DNA from 4 places in the Micromonospora aridisoli genome. Region 1 is predicted to be linked to each of the others. Evidence: riboswitches for the same ligand, from Rfam matches in the RefSeq annotation. Region 1 holds a riboswitch; each other region holds the start of a gene.
What was found. A riboswitch is a leader RNA that binds a small molecule or an ion and turns the genes downstream of it on or off. The one in region 1 is predicted to bind cyclic di-AMP.
Positions count from the first base shown of each region.

Region 2: another riboswitch for cyclic di-AMP. It lies ahead of SM447_RS24425 (coiled-coil domain-containing protein); the one in region 1 lies ahead of SM447_RS08535 (C39 family peptidase).
Region 3: another riboswitch for cyclic di-AMP. It lies ahead of SM447_RS06505 (coiled-coil domain-containing protein); the one in region 1 lies ahead of SM447_RS08535 (C39 family peptidase).
Region 4: another riboswitch for cyclic di-AMP. It lies ahead of SM447_RS04545 (NlpC/P60 family protein); the one in region 1 lies ahead of SM447_RS08535 (C39 family peptidase).

Region 1 covers NZ_JAXCFK010000003.1:338,979-342,570, reverse strand. Annotated here, with positions in the region: gene SM447_RS08540 (hypothetical protein) at 1-701, shown strand, start outside; cyclic di-AMP (ydaO/yuaA leader) riboswitch at 981-1,122, shown strand; gene SM447_RS08535 (C39 family peptidase) at 1,348-2,235, shown strand; gene SM447_RS08530 (DUF397 domain-containing protein) at 2,302-2,496, opposite strand; partial or broken gene SM447_RS08525 (DUF5753 domain-containing protein) at 2,493-3,100, opposite strand; gene SM447_RS08520 (class I SAM-dependent methyltransferase) at 3,427-3,592, shown strand, end outside.
Region 2 covers NZ_JAXCFK010000013.1:50,683-54,274, reverse strand. Annotated here, with positions in the region: gene SM447_RS24430 (1-phosphofructokinase family hexose kinase) at 1-506, opposite strand, end outside; gene SM447_RS24425 (coiled-coil domain-containing protein) at 736-1,857, opposite strand; cyclic di-AMP (ydaO/yuaA leader) riboswitch at 1,862-1,993, opposite strand; gene SM447_RS24420 (cation diffusion facilitator family transporter) at 2,145-3,062, opposite strand; gene SM447_RS24415 (HelD family protein) at 3,142-3,592, opposite strand, start outside.
Region 3 covers NZ_JAXCFK010000002.1:641,797-645,388, reverse strand. Annotated here, with positions in the region: gene SM447_RS06515 (metal-sensitive transcriptional regulator) at 2-298, shown strand; gene SM447_RS06510 (YibE/F family protein) at 580-1,938, shown strand; cyclic di-AMP (ydaO/yuaA leader) riboswitch at 2,105-2,236, shown strand; gene SM447_RS06505 (coiled-coil domain-containing protein) at 2,240-3,253, shown strand; gene SM447_RS06500 (carbonic anhydrase) at 3,381-3,592, opposite strand, start outside.
Region 4 covers NZ_JAXCFK010000002.1:237,047-240,638, reverse strand. Annotated here, with positions in the region: gene SM447_RS04555 (pyridoxamine 5'-phosphate oxidase family protein) at 26-565, opposite strand; gene dcd (dCTP deaminase) at 643-1,221, shown strand; gene SM447_RS04545 (NlpC/P60 family protein) at 1,289-2,359, opposite strand; cyclic di-AMP (ydaO/yuaA leader) riboswitch at 2,372-2,507, opposite strand; gene SM447_RS04540 (C40 family peptidase) at 2,700-3,592, opposite strand, start outside.

The DNA of each region.
Region 1 (3,592 bases):
TCTGGTCGGTCCTGCTCGTGCTCGCGCTGGGCGTACTCACCGTCCTGGTCGCGCGCCCGGAGCCGACCGGGCCGGCGGAAAGACCCGGCCAGGATGAGGAGCGCGCCGCGATCGAGGCGGCCGACCGGCGGCGGTACGCCGGTGAGGTGGCGGTCGCGGCGGCTGGCGCCGCGCAGAACGCCGACCGGCGGCGTACGGCCTGGCGGGCCGCCCAGGCGGAACTGGACCGCGCCTGGGCCGCGTACGACGAAGCGGAGTCCGCCGCCCGGCGGCTGGCCGGCGTCACCGGGCTGCCGACCCCGCGTACCCCCCGAACTCCGGCCGAGTACGCGGCCCGGGAGCGGTGGCTGCACCGCGCCGCGATGGCGGCCCACTGGCGTGGGGATCTGACCGCCCGCCAACTCTGCGACGTCCTGGCCCGCCGGTCCGGCTGGGACCCCCGCCGGCATCCGGCCGAGCAGGAGGTGATCCTGGCCCGGGTGGTCCGCGACAACCGCCTGGCGGCCTACCGGGCGGCCGCTGAGCGGGAGCGTGAGCTGTGGCGGGCCGCGGAACTGGCCACCGAGGCGGCCCGTACCCTCTCCGCCGAGGCGTACGCGGCTGCCGAACGGCTCCGACCGGTCCGGTTGCCGGCCCCGGATCGGGCCACCGCCGAACGGCCCGCCGCGGTCCTGCGGTGGCGACCGGCCCGGCTGGGCTGAAAATTCCGTGAGGCGGGTCACACGAGGTCCGAATTCGGTCACTGTTCGTAGTTGAGCCTATTGTCGCAGCAATCTCCGTCGGCATTGTCCCGGAGTCGTCCGGTTCCCGCCCGAAGATGCCCGAAACGCCGTCGATCCCATTGAGCGACGCCAGTCGACGAATACCCGAAAATAGCCGCGCTGGATCATGTTTAAGCAGTTCAAGCGGGGTTGGAAACGACGTGACTGACCAGTAGTGTCAGCCCGTCCGATGCGGTAACCGATCGCAAGAGGCGACGCCGCATCGACCCGCTCAATCGTGATTTCACGAACCGGGGACCCACTGCACCACTGGGGTGAATCCGCGAGCCTCGGCCCGCGGTAGGGCGATCTTCCCGCCCGAATCCGTCAGCTAACCCGGTCGGCGGTGTCGGAAGGAGTCCCAACCCTCGTGCAGTCCGATGTGATCCCCCCGCTTTCCCCTCGCCTCCACGGCACCGCGGTGCCCGCACTCGCCGGCCCGATCGCCGCGAGCTGACCCGGTCATCGCCACCGCCCGGGTTCACCGGGCGTACCCCTGAACGGCCTTCCCGCTCGCCCGGGCGGTCCTCGGCGTCCCCATGCCGACCTGACCGCCGGAGCCGGTGCGCCGTCATCCCCTCAGCCCGTGGAGGAATCCGTGAAGCACACCCTTTCCCGCCGGCTCCGGCGGCTCGCCACCGAACGCCCGTACCAGATCGTGGCCGGTTCCGCCGTCGCGCTCGTGCTGGCCACCGGCACCGGTGCCGCGCTCGCCGGCACCGGCAACACCCCGGCCACCGAGCCCACCACGACCGCCGCCGAACTGCGCGGCGACACCGCGGCATCGCGCGGCCAGGACCGGGTCGAGGACGCTCCGTCGACCACCGCGCCGAGCAGTGCCGCACCGAGCAGCGCCGCACCGAGCAGCGCGGCACCGGCCAGTACCACCGCCGCGCCGTCGCCGAAGGCCACCTCGGCCACCCCGGACCCCGACCTGACCAGCAAGAAGGCCGCGCCCAAGCCGCCCGCGTCGAAGGTCCTCAAGTACGCGCACCAGGCCCAGACGACCGGCTACTACTGCGGCCCCGCCGCCGTGCGCAACGCGCTCAGCGCCGCCGGCATCGAGCGCAACCAGGACGCCCTGGCCACCCAGCTCGGCACCACCTTCGCCGGCACCAACTCGGCCGAGGACACCACCCGCGTCCTCAACGCCACCGTCAAGGGCAGCCCGTACAAGACCACGATGATCCGTGGCGGCGCGGCCACCCCGGCGCAGATGGATCAGCTCCAGGCCGACGTCGTCGCCGCCGTCACCGCCGGAAGGGGCGTCGTGGTGAACATCGCCGGCAGCGCCACCGACACCAACGGTCGCTGGCACTCCTTCCCCGGCGGCCACTACATCGCCGTGGTCGGCTACGAGGACTCCGGCCGGATGGTGAAGATCGCCGACTCGGCCGACGCCTCGTACCCGTCGTACTGGATGAGCACCATCGACCTGGCCAACTGGGCCGCCACCCGCGGCTACTCGGCCTGATCGCACCGGTCCCGATGCACGCGGAAGCCCTCGGCCCGCTGGTCGAGGGCTTCCGTTTCGGGTACGTCAGGCGTGCGGGCCGTGCTGCTTCGCCAGCGCGACGAACCTCGCCCAGGAATCCGGGGTGAAGGAGAGCGTGCCGCCGTCGCGGTTCTTGGTGTCGCGGACCAGCACCACGCCGGGCAGGTTGTCGGCGACCTCCACGCAGTCGTTGCCACTGGAGCCGCTGCGGATGGACTTGCGCCAGGTCGCGCCGTTCAGATCCGTGGCTTCACAACATCCTTCATCAGCTCGATCGACTGGCGGCCGGACAGCGCCTCGTTGCGCACCATCTCCCACCGGGACAGCAGGGTACTCAGGTCGTCGTCCTTGTCGACGAGGACGCCGCCGAGCGGGGTGTCCCGGTTACCCACCCAGCCGTCGTCCGCGCTTCGCGCCAGGATGAAGGGGCCGGTCAGTCCGGCATGCATGCCGACGCCCGCCGGCACGAGATGCACGCTGATGTTGGGCCGTCGAGCCAGGTCGACGAGGTGGTGCACCTGCTCGACCAGCGCGTCCTTCAGATCCTCGTCGACCCGCCGCAGCACCGCCTCGTCGATCACCGCGACGAGTTGGGGCGGTCGTCCTGCTCCAGGATGGCCTGCCGGACCAGCCGGTTGGCGAGCCGCCGATCCACCTCCGCCTCGGTCAGGGCGGCGTCGGTCCGGATCACCGCGCGGGCGTAGCGCTCGGTCTGAAGCAGGCCCGGCACCAGCGTCGGCTGGTAGCAGCGCAGCTGCCGGGCATGGCGCTCGGCCTCCAGGTAGGGCCGGAACCACGACGGCTGGCGCAGCACCTCGGCGGTCCGCAGCAGCTCCTCGAACATGCCGCCGGTCTCCAGGACCTCGTCCGCCCGTTTCGCGTACGGCCGGTCGAGCGGCCCGGTGCCCACCTCCACAGCGGACACCAGGGACGCCGAGTAGTTCGTCCGCCGACCGAACTCCTCCTGGTTCATGCCGCCCCCGATAGCCGGCCACAGCGCCCCGCAACACGAGATCTTGGACAGTTGCCGCTCCGCCGGAACGGCAACCGTCCAAGATCTCGGCATATGAACGGGGCGGCGGCTCGGCGAGTCGGCGGGGTGGTGGGTGACGGTGCGACGATCACGGGTGAGATCGACTTCCACGTCTGACACTTGTGCGAGGGGACATCATGGGGGAGCGGGAACCGTACGCGGGGCTGGCCACGACCTTCGACACCGCGGCGGAGCTGTACGAGCGGGCCCGTCCGCGCTACCCGACGCGGTTGTTCGCCGACCTGGCGGCGACGACGGGCCTGGCGACCGGAGCGGCCCGGGTGCTGGAGATCGGCACGGGCA
Region 2 (3,592 bases), on a different contig from region 1:
GTGAGATGCTCGCCGCAGAGGTCCACCACCACCCGGCCGCCGTTGGCGCCGAGGTCGGCGGCGAAGCGCCGGTAGAGGTCGGCGGGGACGAGTGAAGGATGGTTCGGTCCGCTGAGCACGCTCACCGGGGCCCGCAGGCCCTCCCCGAGCGCGAGGTTATACAGCTCGTCGAGTTCGTGCCGGCTCAACGGCTGGCCGATCACGTCCACGATCTCCCGTCGGCTGCCCTCGCGACGGTCGTGCACGTACCCGCCGGTGCCGCCGGAGTCGCGGGCCACGACCTTGAGGTCGACCCCCTCGCTGACCAGCAACGGCTCCAGGACCTGACCGATCTCGCCACCGAGCGCCGCGCAGAGCACCACGTCGACGCCGAGGGAGAGCACCATCCGGGCCTGCCACACTCCCTGGCCGCCCGGGTGCAGATGCAGCTCCGGGGCGTCACTCGGCTGGTCGACGGTGACGGTCAGCAGCGGGGTCGGCGCGAAGACCATCACGTGACCGCTCATCGCCGCACCCCGCCGTGGTCCGTACCGACGTTGAGCCTGGTGATCCGCTCGCTGCGCTCACTCATGCACGTTCCTCCCGTTAACGGAGCAATGTCCGCTTCCTGGTACGACCGTAACCGTGCAGACGTGTCGGTGCGCGCCGAAGGGACGGTGCCCCGCTGGCGAAGGGTGGAAACGCGGCACCGGGCGAACCGTCCGTGCAGGACGGCTCACCCGGTGCCGTGGCGGATCAGTAGACCGACAGGTGTACGTGGTTGGTGTGATCGCTGGACGGGTCGCCCCGAGCGCCGCTGTACGACTTCCAGCCACTGCTGGGTAGCCAGATCTGCCTGTACCAGATCACGTAGAGCACGGCGAGCCGGTCGGCGTTGTTGACGAAGTACGCCGCCAGGTTGTTGCCGTAGGTCCGGTCGCCGCCGGTCGCGTCTCCGCCGAAGCCGTTCTTCTGGGCCGCGAAGTCGCAGGCCCGGCCCTTCGGGTGCTCACCCGAACCGCCGGAGCGGTAGCAGGAGACGTACCGGGTGAAGCCGGCCGACTTGGCCTGGTTCAGCGCGTGCAGGGTGCGCGGGGTGATGCAGCCGTTGGCCGGGGTGGGGTCGTTGACGCTGCACGACTCCGCCGGCCACGACCCGTCGGAGTTACGGGGCGCGGGCTTGGCGGTGGGGCTCGACCCGCCGCTGCTGCTGCTGTTGCTGCTGCGCGTCGGTGCGCGGTTGGCGCGCTCGGCGGCCGCGGCGCGCTCGGCCGCCTCGTCCCGCTCGATGGCCACGGTCAACGCCCGCTCGGCCTGTTCCTTGCGCTTGGCCATCACTGCCACCTGCTTGCGCTGCTCCTGGACCTCCACGTCCAGCGCCTGCTTGGTGGTGCTGACCTCGTCGCGGGCGGCCTGGAGTTCGCGCAGTGCGCGATCCTCGTTGGCGGCCACCGCGTCCAGCGCCGCCGCCCGGTCCATGAACCCGGCGGGTGATCCGCTGTTGAGCAACGCCGACGCGGCGCCCAGCCGGCCGGTGCGGTACGCCTGCGCGGCGATCTCGGCGACCTTGGTGGTGCGCTCGGCGAGCTGGCTCTCGGTCGTCTTGAGCTGCTCGGCGAGCTGCTTCTGCCGCTTGACCGAGCGGTCGAGCGCGGTCTTGGCGTCGAGGTAGCCCTTGCTGGCGGCCTCCAGTTGGGCCCGGAGCGCCGGGGTGCCGCCCTCGTCGTCCACGTCGTCCGGGGCCGCCGCACGCAGTCCCTGCGGTGCCGCGGCGGCGGGGGCGAAGGGGGCCAGCGCGACGCCGAGGATGAGGGCGAGCGCGGCGGCGATCAGGGCCGCCGTACGGGCGGCCGGTCTCACGGTTGCCACTGCTGGCATGCACATGTCCTTCCGTCAGCCGCCGACCGGGTTAGCTGACGGGTTCGGGACGGAAGATCCCTACCGCTGACGCGGATGCACCCCAGGAACATGGTTCCCCGGTTCGCCCTGGCGGGCGATTAGGCGGCGGCCGCCGCCGGCACCGGTGGGTGCCGCCTGGCGGAGGCCGGGTCCGAGCCTACCGGTGCCTACGTGACCGGTGCAGCTGGTGTTACTCGTGGTGTTGAGTTGCTGACTAGTAAAGCAGGTCAAAGCCGGCAATAAGCCCATTTCTCCAGGCCGCACCGTCACCACTGCACCGTCCCGCAGTCTCCGGGATCCGTTCGCGGCTCGATCTGGAGGGTCGCGTGCTCGATCTGGAAGTCCTCGTGCAGCGCGGCGCGGGCGGCCGCCAGCACGGCACCGACGTCCGTGCCGGGGCTGATCGTCAGGTGCGCCGAGGCCACCTCCATGCCGGAGGTCAACGTCCAGACGTGCAGATCGTGGACGCCGGCCACCCCGGGAACCGTGGCCAGCCGGTCGTGCACCGCGGTGACCTGGAGGTGTTCCGGGGCGGCCTGGACCAGGATGCGTACCGCCGCCCGGCCCAGCCGCCAGGTCCGGGGGAGGATGAACGTGGCGATCCCCACCGCCACCAACGGATCGGCCCACCACCAGTCGGTTACGACGATCAGCAGGGCGGCCGCGATCACGCCCAGCGAGCCGAGCAGGTCGGCCAGCACCTCCAGGTAGGCCCCGCGCAGGTTGATGCTCTCCCGGGCCCCGGGGCGCAGCAACGCGAACGCGGCGACGTTGGCGAACAGGCCGAGTGCCGCCACCACCAGTACCGGGCCGGCGACCACCTCGGGCGGATCGTCGAACCTGCGGACCGCCTCGACCAGCACGTACACCGCGACGCCGGAGAGCAGTACGGCGTTGGCCAGCGCCGCGAGCACCTCCAGCCGGTAGAGGCCGAAGGTGCGTTGCGGATCGCTGTCGGTCCGGCGGGTGGCGGCGATGGCCGCGAGGGCCATCCCGATGCCCAGCACATCGGTGAACATGTGCCCGGCGTCGGAGAGCAGAGCCAGCGAACCGGTCCGCAGGGCGGTCGCCGCCTCGATCAGCATCAGCGTGCTGAGCAGGGCGAACGCCGCCCACATTCGGCCGGAGTGGCGGTGTGCGGCGTTCGACACCGCGGCGTGGTGGTGGTCATGGCCGGAGCCCACCCAGACACCTTCCGTCGTCCGCCGGTCCGGGGAAGGATCTATGCCGACATCGCTATGTATGCATTCTTGTGCGGTCGGCTCAACCGGTCGGGTCGACGGTGGTCAACCGCTGGGTCGCCCGGGACAGTGCGACGTAGAGGGTACGGACGCCCGCGCCCGGCTCCGCCCGGATCTCGCCCGGGGCCACCAGCACCACACCGTCGTACTCCATGCCCTTGGCCTCCAGGCTGGTCACCACCTGCAGCCGCTCGTCGCCGATCGCGCCCAACCAGGTCGCGACCTGATCCCTGCGGGGCACCGGAGTGATCACGCCGACGGTGCCCTCGACCTTGCCGAGCAGGGCGCAGGCGGCCGTCACGACGGTGGCCTCCAGCTCCTGTGCCGGCACCACCAGCTGGACCGGGTCGATCCCGGTGGAGCGGACCGCGACAGGCAGCGCGAGGTCCGGGTACACCCGGCGGATCTCGGCCGCCGCCACCGCGAAGATCTCCGCCGAGTTGCGATAGTTCGTGGTGAGGGTGAACCGGTGC
Region 3 (3,592 bases), on a different contig from region 1:
CATGAGCACACCCGCACCGATCCGCGGCTACACCGCAAGCAAGGACCAGCTGCTCGCCCGGCTTCGCCGGGTGGAGGGTCAGGTACGCGGCATCGAGAAGATGGTCGACGACGACCGCTACTGCATCGACGTGCTCACCCAGATCTCCGCCGTCCAGGCCGCCTTGGACAAGGTCGCCCTCGGTCTACTGGACGGGCACGCCCGGCACTGCATGCACGAGGGTGCCGCCGAGGGGCGCGCCGACGAGATGGCGACCGAGATGATGGCCGCCGTGGGCCGCCTCATGAAGCGCGGCTAGGCCGCACCCGACCCGCCGACAGACCCGCGCGACCTGCGTCGCGATGTCGGGCTGGCTACCATTCGCACACGATGGCCAGCCGAAATCCGTGCCTCGCGGCCCGAGCCCGCTGTCGGGCGCACGTTCCCGCGACCGTCGCGCGCCAACCTGTCGCTCACGGTAAGCAGTCACCCCGCCACATTCAGGCCGATCCGGCCGCCCTTCGCCACGGTCGTCCGGTGAGACTGAACCGTCTCGCCCATCGACACGTACTCAGCCCTGAAATCGTTGGGAGACACTGAATGGGCGCCGATCACACCCGTTCCGCTCCGCCCACCCCGCCCCGGGTGCGGCGGATCCTCGTCGTGACGGTGGTCCCCCTCTTCCTCGCCACGCTGGTCGCCGCCATCGTGCTCTGGCCCCGGGACGCCCCACGTCCCGAGGCCGCCGACGACACCCCCCGCTACCACGGCACGGTCACCCGCGTGGTCAGCGAGCCCTGCCCGCCCAATCCCGCGGTGCCCGAGGGCACCCCGACGACAGCGGCGGGGCCGTGTGGCACGGTCACCGTCCGGGTGCAGACCGGCCCGGACGCCGGCCAGGATGTGCAGACGCCCATCCCGGCCGGTCCGGGCGCCCCTCGCATCGATGTCGGCGACGACATCATCCTGGTCTCGCTGATCGACCCGGCGGACCCCTCGATCAGCACCTACAACATCGCCGAACACCAGCGCGGCAAGCCGCTGGTGTGGCTGGCCGTGCTCTTCGCCGCCGCCATCGTGGCCTTCGGGCGGTTGCGGGGCCTGGCGGCGCTGGGCGGCCTGGCCGCCAGCTTCGCCATCCTGCTGACCTTCGTGCTGCCCGGCATCAGCGCCGGGCAGCCGCCGCTGCTCGTCGCCATCGTCGGCGCCTCGTTGATCATGTTCGTGGTGCTGTACCTGACGCACGGCATATCCGCACAGACCTCGGTGGCCGTGCTCGGGACGCTCGCCAGTCTGGTCCTCACCGGGTTGCTCGGGCTGGCCGCCACCGGGGCCACCCACCTGACCGGCTTCGGCAGCGAGGACGCCACCACACTGTCCATGTTCCGCGCCGACGTGGACCTGCACGGCCTGCTCCTGGCCGGCATCATCATCGGGTCACTGGGCGTGCTCGACGACGTCACCGTGACCCAGGCCGCCGCGGTCACCGAACTGCGGCACGCCAACCCGAACTTCTCCCGTCGCGAGTTGTACCGCTCGGCCACCCGGGTCGGGCGGGCGCACATCGCCTCGGTGGTGAACACCATCGTGCTGGCGTACGCCGGCGCCTCGCTGCCACTGCTGCTCCTGTTGACCGCGGACTCCCGCGCGCTGGGGCAGATCGTGACCAGTGAGTTCCTCACCACGGAGATCGTCCGCAGCGTGGTGGCCACGCTCGGTCTGATCGCCGCCGTACCGCTGACCACCGCGCTGGCCGCGCTGGTCACCACCGCAGGGCGCGGCGACGCCAGCGGCGACGCGAACGCACCCGCCGGTGAGCCCACCCCCGTAGTACCCCGGCCGGCGACGGACCGGGCCGAGGCGCTCCACGCCCTCAGCACCCCACCCACCCGGAACACATCCCCCGCCACCCGCTCGGGGTGGCCCGACCCGGACAGGAGCACGGACACCACATGGTGACACTCCTCAGCGTGACCGCCCCTGCCGATGCGGCTTCAAACCGTGTCACTGGTCACTCAACGCGATTACGAAATGACGCATCTAGTCGGGTTCGGGGCGTAGAAGCACAGATGGACTGTCGGGTAACCTCACTGCCGGTCACCGCCGAAGGCGCGCAGCGGCGCCTGCGGTGCCACCGCCCAATCGCCGCCAGGCGAGCCGGGGACCCAGGTACGTGGGGTGAATCCGCGAAAGCGGTAGGGGCCACTTCCGTCCCGAACCCGTCAGCTAACCCGGTCGGCGGTCGATGGAAGGGAAAACAGTGACGGCACCCCTACGCCGCTGGTTGACACCCGTGGTGGCCGTGTTCGCCGCGTTCGCCGTGTTCGGCGGACCGATGCCCGCGACGGCGGCGCCGAGCAACCCCAAGCCCGCCCAGCACGACGACGACCCGCCGATGCTGAACGAGCTGATCGAGGCGACCAACCGGGACTTCTCCAAGGCCAAGGCCAAGCTCGAGAAGTCCAAGAAGCGGCAGCTCCAACTCGCGGTGGAGGTACGCCGCGCGCAGGCCGACCTGGAGGCGCTCTCCCCCCAGGTCGCCCAGATCGCCACCCAGTCGTACCGGACGGGCCGGGTCGGCGCGATCGCCATGCTGTTGCAGAGCACCGCGCCGGACTCGTTCATCGACCGGGCCTCGGCGCTGGACGAGCTGAACCTGGTCAACGACAAGAAGCTTGGTGAGGTCAACGCCATCAAGCTCCGTGCGGAGCAGGCCAAGCTCGCGCTCGACGTCGAGGTACGCGAGCAGCAGAAGCTGACCAACGACATGGCGCGCAAGAAGAGCGAGGCGGAGAAGTCGCTCCGGCTGGTCGGCGGTGTCGGCCTGACCGGCGGCCTGGTGGACGCCACCTCGCCGGTGGCCCGGATCGCACCGAACCGGGCGGCGGACGGCGGCTGGAAGCCGGAGTCGTGCAGCCAGAACGACCCGACCACGTCGGGTTGCATCACCCCGCGGACACTGCACATGTACAAGGAGGTGAAGCGGGCCGGCTTCAACCGGTTCGTCGGCTGCTTCCGCCCGGGCGACAAGTTCGAGCACCCCAAGGGCCGGGCCTGCGACTGGTCGTTGCAGAACAGCGGCTTCAGCCCGTGGCACAACAACGACACCCGGATCTACGGCAACAACCTGGCGGCCTTCCTGGTCCGCAACGCCGACCGGCTGGGCGTCTACTACGTGATCTGGAACCGGCAGATCTGGTTCCCGGCGACGGGCTGGAGTTCCTACAGCGGCCCGTCCAACCACACCGATCACGTCCACGTGTCACTGCTCTGAGCGCCCGACGCGACGCACCGAGGGCCGTCCCGCCAGCAGGCGGGGCGGCCCTCGTCGGGTGGATGAGGCGGTCCGCGCCAGGTGGCTGGCGCTCAGAGGTCAGAAACTGGCCGGAACGTCGGCGCGTTCAGGGCGCGGACACCATCGCACCGGCCAGGTCGGCGGGTTCCGCCGCCACCGCCCGCACCTCACCGGCGGCCAGCCGGTACGACATTCCGACCACCGCGCACCGCCCGGCGTCCACCTCCGCCGCGAGAGTCGCGGAGGAGGCCAGCATCGTCTCGACGGTACGCGCGATGTGGATGTCCACGATCCCGTCCAGGTCCTGCACCCCGGCCT
Region 4 (3,592 bases), on a different contig from region 1:
CGGGGCCGGCACCGGCGCGTGCGGGTCAGGCGGCGCGGCGGTGGTGCCGGCCCGCGCGGGCCGGCACCGGACGGACGGCCTCGGAAGCGGAGCCGGACGGGTCGAGCCAGACCTGGACAGCCGGACGGGTCGCCGGCTCGCCCGGCCCACCGACAACGGCGTGCTCACGGCGGGCCAGCATCGCCACGTCGACCGTGAACTCGAAGAGTCGCCAGCCGGCGTGCGGTGCGGCCCGCGCCGCGAGCGCCAGGCGGGCGACGGTGGCGTCGTCCGTCACAGGCCGGGCGCGGCCGGCGACGTACGCCTCGTCGTCGCTCTCCTCCGGCGGGAACGAGTGCAGCGCGTAACGCCCGTCGCGTTCCAGGTCGCGCCGCTTGGGTGAGTCGATGACGAAGCAGTAGAGACCGTCGTCGGTGATCACCGGAGAGACCGGGTGCACCCGGGGCCCGCCGTCGGCGCGGACCGTGGCCAGGTAGCCGAAGCCCGGGCCGTACTGATGCATGAGAAGGCGGATCCCGTCGGCGAGCCGAGGCTCGTCAGCGGCGAATTCGGACCAGGAAGCCATACGGACATCCTATCGAACACACGTTCGAATGGGATAGCCCGACACGCAGGTCGCACCCGGACAGCTATGGTGTGGCGATGCTGCTCTCCGACCGCGACCTGGTCTCCGAGATCAAGGCGGGCACCCTGGCGCTCGAACCGTTCGAGCCCACGCTGGTGCAGCCCTCCAGCATCGACGTACGTCTGGACAAACTGTTCCGGGTCTTCAACAACCATCTCTACACGCACATCGACCCGGCCACCCGCCAGGACGACCTCACCTCGGCGGTCGAGGTGCCCGACGGTGAGGCGTTCGTGCTGCATCCCGGTGAGTTCGTGCTCGCCTCCACGTTGGAGGTCATCTCGCTGGGCGACCAGCTCGCCGGCCGCCTCGAAGGCAAGTCCAGCCTGGGGCGACTCGGCCTGCTCACCCACTCCACGGCCGGCTTCATCGACCCCGGCTTCTCCGGCCACGTCACCCTGGAGCTGTCCAACGTGGCCAACCTGCCGATCACCCTGTGGCCCGGCATGAAAATCGGCCAACTCTGCATCTTCCGGCTCTCCTCACCGGCCGAGCACCCGTACGGATCGGCCGTCTACGGCTCGCGCTACCAGGGGCAGCGCGGGCCGACGCCGAGCCGGGCCTGGCAGAACTGGCGAACCTGGCCGACCCGCTGACGTCGGAGGTCACTGCCGGAGGCCCGCCCCGGTCGAGGAGCGGGCCCCGGTCGTACGCCTCGACGCCTCAGCCGGGCCGGCCGAAGCTGTGCACGGGGCTGCTGTCCAGCGGCTTCATCTTCACCGGCTGACCCGCCCGGGAGGCGTGCACCACCCAGCCGTCCCCGACGTACATGCCGACGTGGTGCAGGTCCCGGTAGTAGAAGACCAGGTCGCCCGGGCGTAGTGCGCCACGGCTGACCGACGCGGTGACCTGCCGCTGCCGCGCCGCGTTGTGCGGCAACGCCACGCCGGCCCGCGCCCACGCGGCCAGGGTTAGCCCGGAGCAGTCGTACGCGTTCGGTCCCTCGGCTCCCCACGAGTACGGCTTGCCGATCTGCGCGCAGGCGAAGGTGACCGCCTCGCCGGCCGGCCCGCCCGGATAGCTGGCCGGGCAGGGGGCTGGCCGCAGCGGACCGCCACCCCCCTTGCCGTACGCGCGCAGCCGGAGCCGCTGCAACCGGTCGATCTCGGCGTCGATCTGCCGTCGCTTCGCCGCGAGATCGGACTCGGTGCGGGTGAGCTGACCGATGGTGCGGTCCAGCCCCGCCTTGGCGGCGGTCAGCTCATCGCGCAGTTCACTGGCGTGCCGTACGTCCTGCTGCTGGTGTTGGGCGTAGCGGTTCAGCAGGCCGAGCTGCTCGATGACCTCGCCCGGCGACCGGCTGCCGAGCAGGGTGTTGACCGCCCGCACCTGCTCGCCCTTGTAGGCCCGGGCAGCAAGCTTGCCCACCCGGTCCATCGCCTCGTCCACCTGCCGTTGCAACGGTGCGATGCGGGCCGCCACGGCGTCGGCCTCGCGTCGCTTCACGGCCAGGTCCTGCCGGGTGGCGTTGTGTTGTTCGATGACGGGTTCGAGCCGGTTCCAGTCCTCGTCGATCTGGCGCTCGATGTCGGCGACCGTCGGGTCGGCCTGGGCCGCCGTCGCGCCACCGGTCAGGATCACGGCGGTCGCGGCCAGGGCGACCAGGACGTGTCTCGCCGAGTTGAGGCGCCCTGTTGCGGTGGTGCAGCGGTACCAGCGGAAGCGCGGCGCTGCCGTCGGTGGGCCGGACAGCTCCGGCCGCTGCGACGGCGGCCGCTGGGCATGGTGTGCCACCGGGCTCCGTACTCCTTCTTCCCGTACCGCCTACCGGGTTAGCTGACGGGTTCGGGCGGGAAGGGGACGCCCTACCGCGACCCTCGCGGATTCACCCCGGGTACCTGGGCCCCCGGCTCGCTCACGAGCGACTCGGCGGTGTCGGACCGTTACCGCCCCGGGTGGACGGATCTGCCAGCGGCCGACGATTGCCCAGCGTAGGGACGATCGACGTCGATACGCAACATTACCGCACCGTCACTGTGGGTGCTGACATCCGACAGCGAGGAGGGCCCCCGTCGACTTGACCGGGGGCCCTCGGGCGTTCCTGCGCGTCCGCTCAGCCGACGCTGGTGGTGAATCAGCCGGGTCGGCGGAAGCCGGCGACCGGCATGGTGGTGATGGACGAGACGTTCACCGGTTTACCGGCGCGTGGCGCGTGCACCATCTGGTTGTTGCCCAGGTAGAGCCCCACATGGTGCAGGTCGCTGAAGAAGAACACCAGATCACCGGGGCGGGCGTCGGACCGGGAGATGGCCTTGCCCTCGTTCCACTGGGCACCGGTGAAGTGGGTCAGCGAGATACCCGCAGCCCGGTAGGCATACTGGGTCAGCCCGGAGCAGTCGAACGAGTTGGGCCCGGTGGCGCCCCAGACGTACGGCTTGCCGACCTGGGCGCAGGCCGTCCTGATGGCGGTCCGCGCGGCGTTGCTGACCACACCGTTGATGGTCGGGCAGTTGGTCGTCTTGACCGTCGTCACCGGCAACGACCGTTCGAGCCGCTTGATCTCCGCGTCGATCTTCTTCTTCTTCGTCGCCAGATCCTTCTCCTGCTTCTCCTGGGAAGCGATCAGGGCGTCGAGCTTGGCCTTCTGGTCGTCGTACTTCTTGCGGATCTTCATGACGCCCTCGAGTTCGCGGCGCTCCTGCGCCGCGAGCCGGTCGAGGAGGGCCATCTGCTCACCGAGTTCGTCAGGCTTCGCGTTGAGCAGCACCGCGCCGAGTTCCTGGGACGGGCCGCTGATGTAGTAGCGGGAGGCGAGATCGGCCACCCGGTTCATCGCCAGTTCGGTCTCCAGCGCCAGCGGCTGGATCTTCTTCTCCAGGCTCTCCGACTTCTGTCGGTTGACCCGCAACTGGGCGCGCACCTTGTTGTACTGCTCGATGGTGGGCTCCAGCTGACGCCACTGCTTGTCGATCTGGGCTTCGATCTCGTCGACCGAGGGCTCGGCGTACGCGGGGGCGGCGAGCAGGC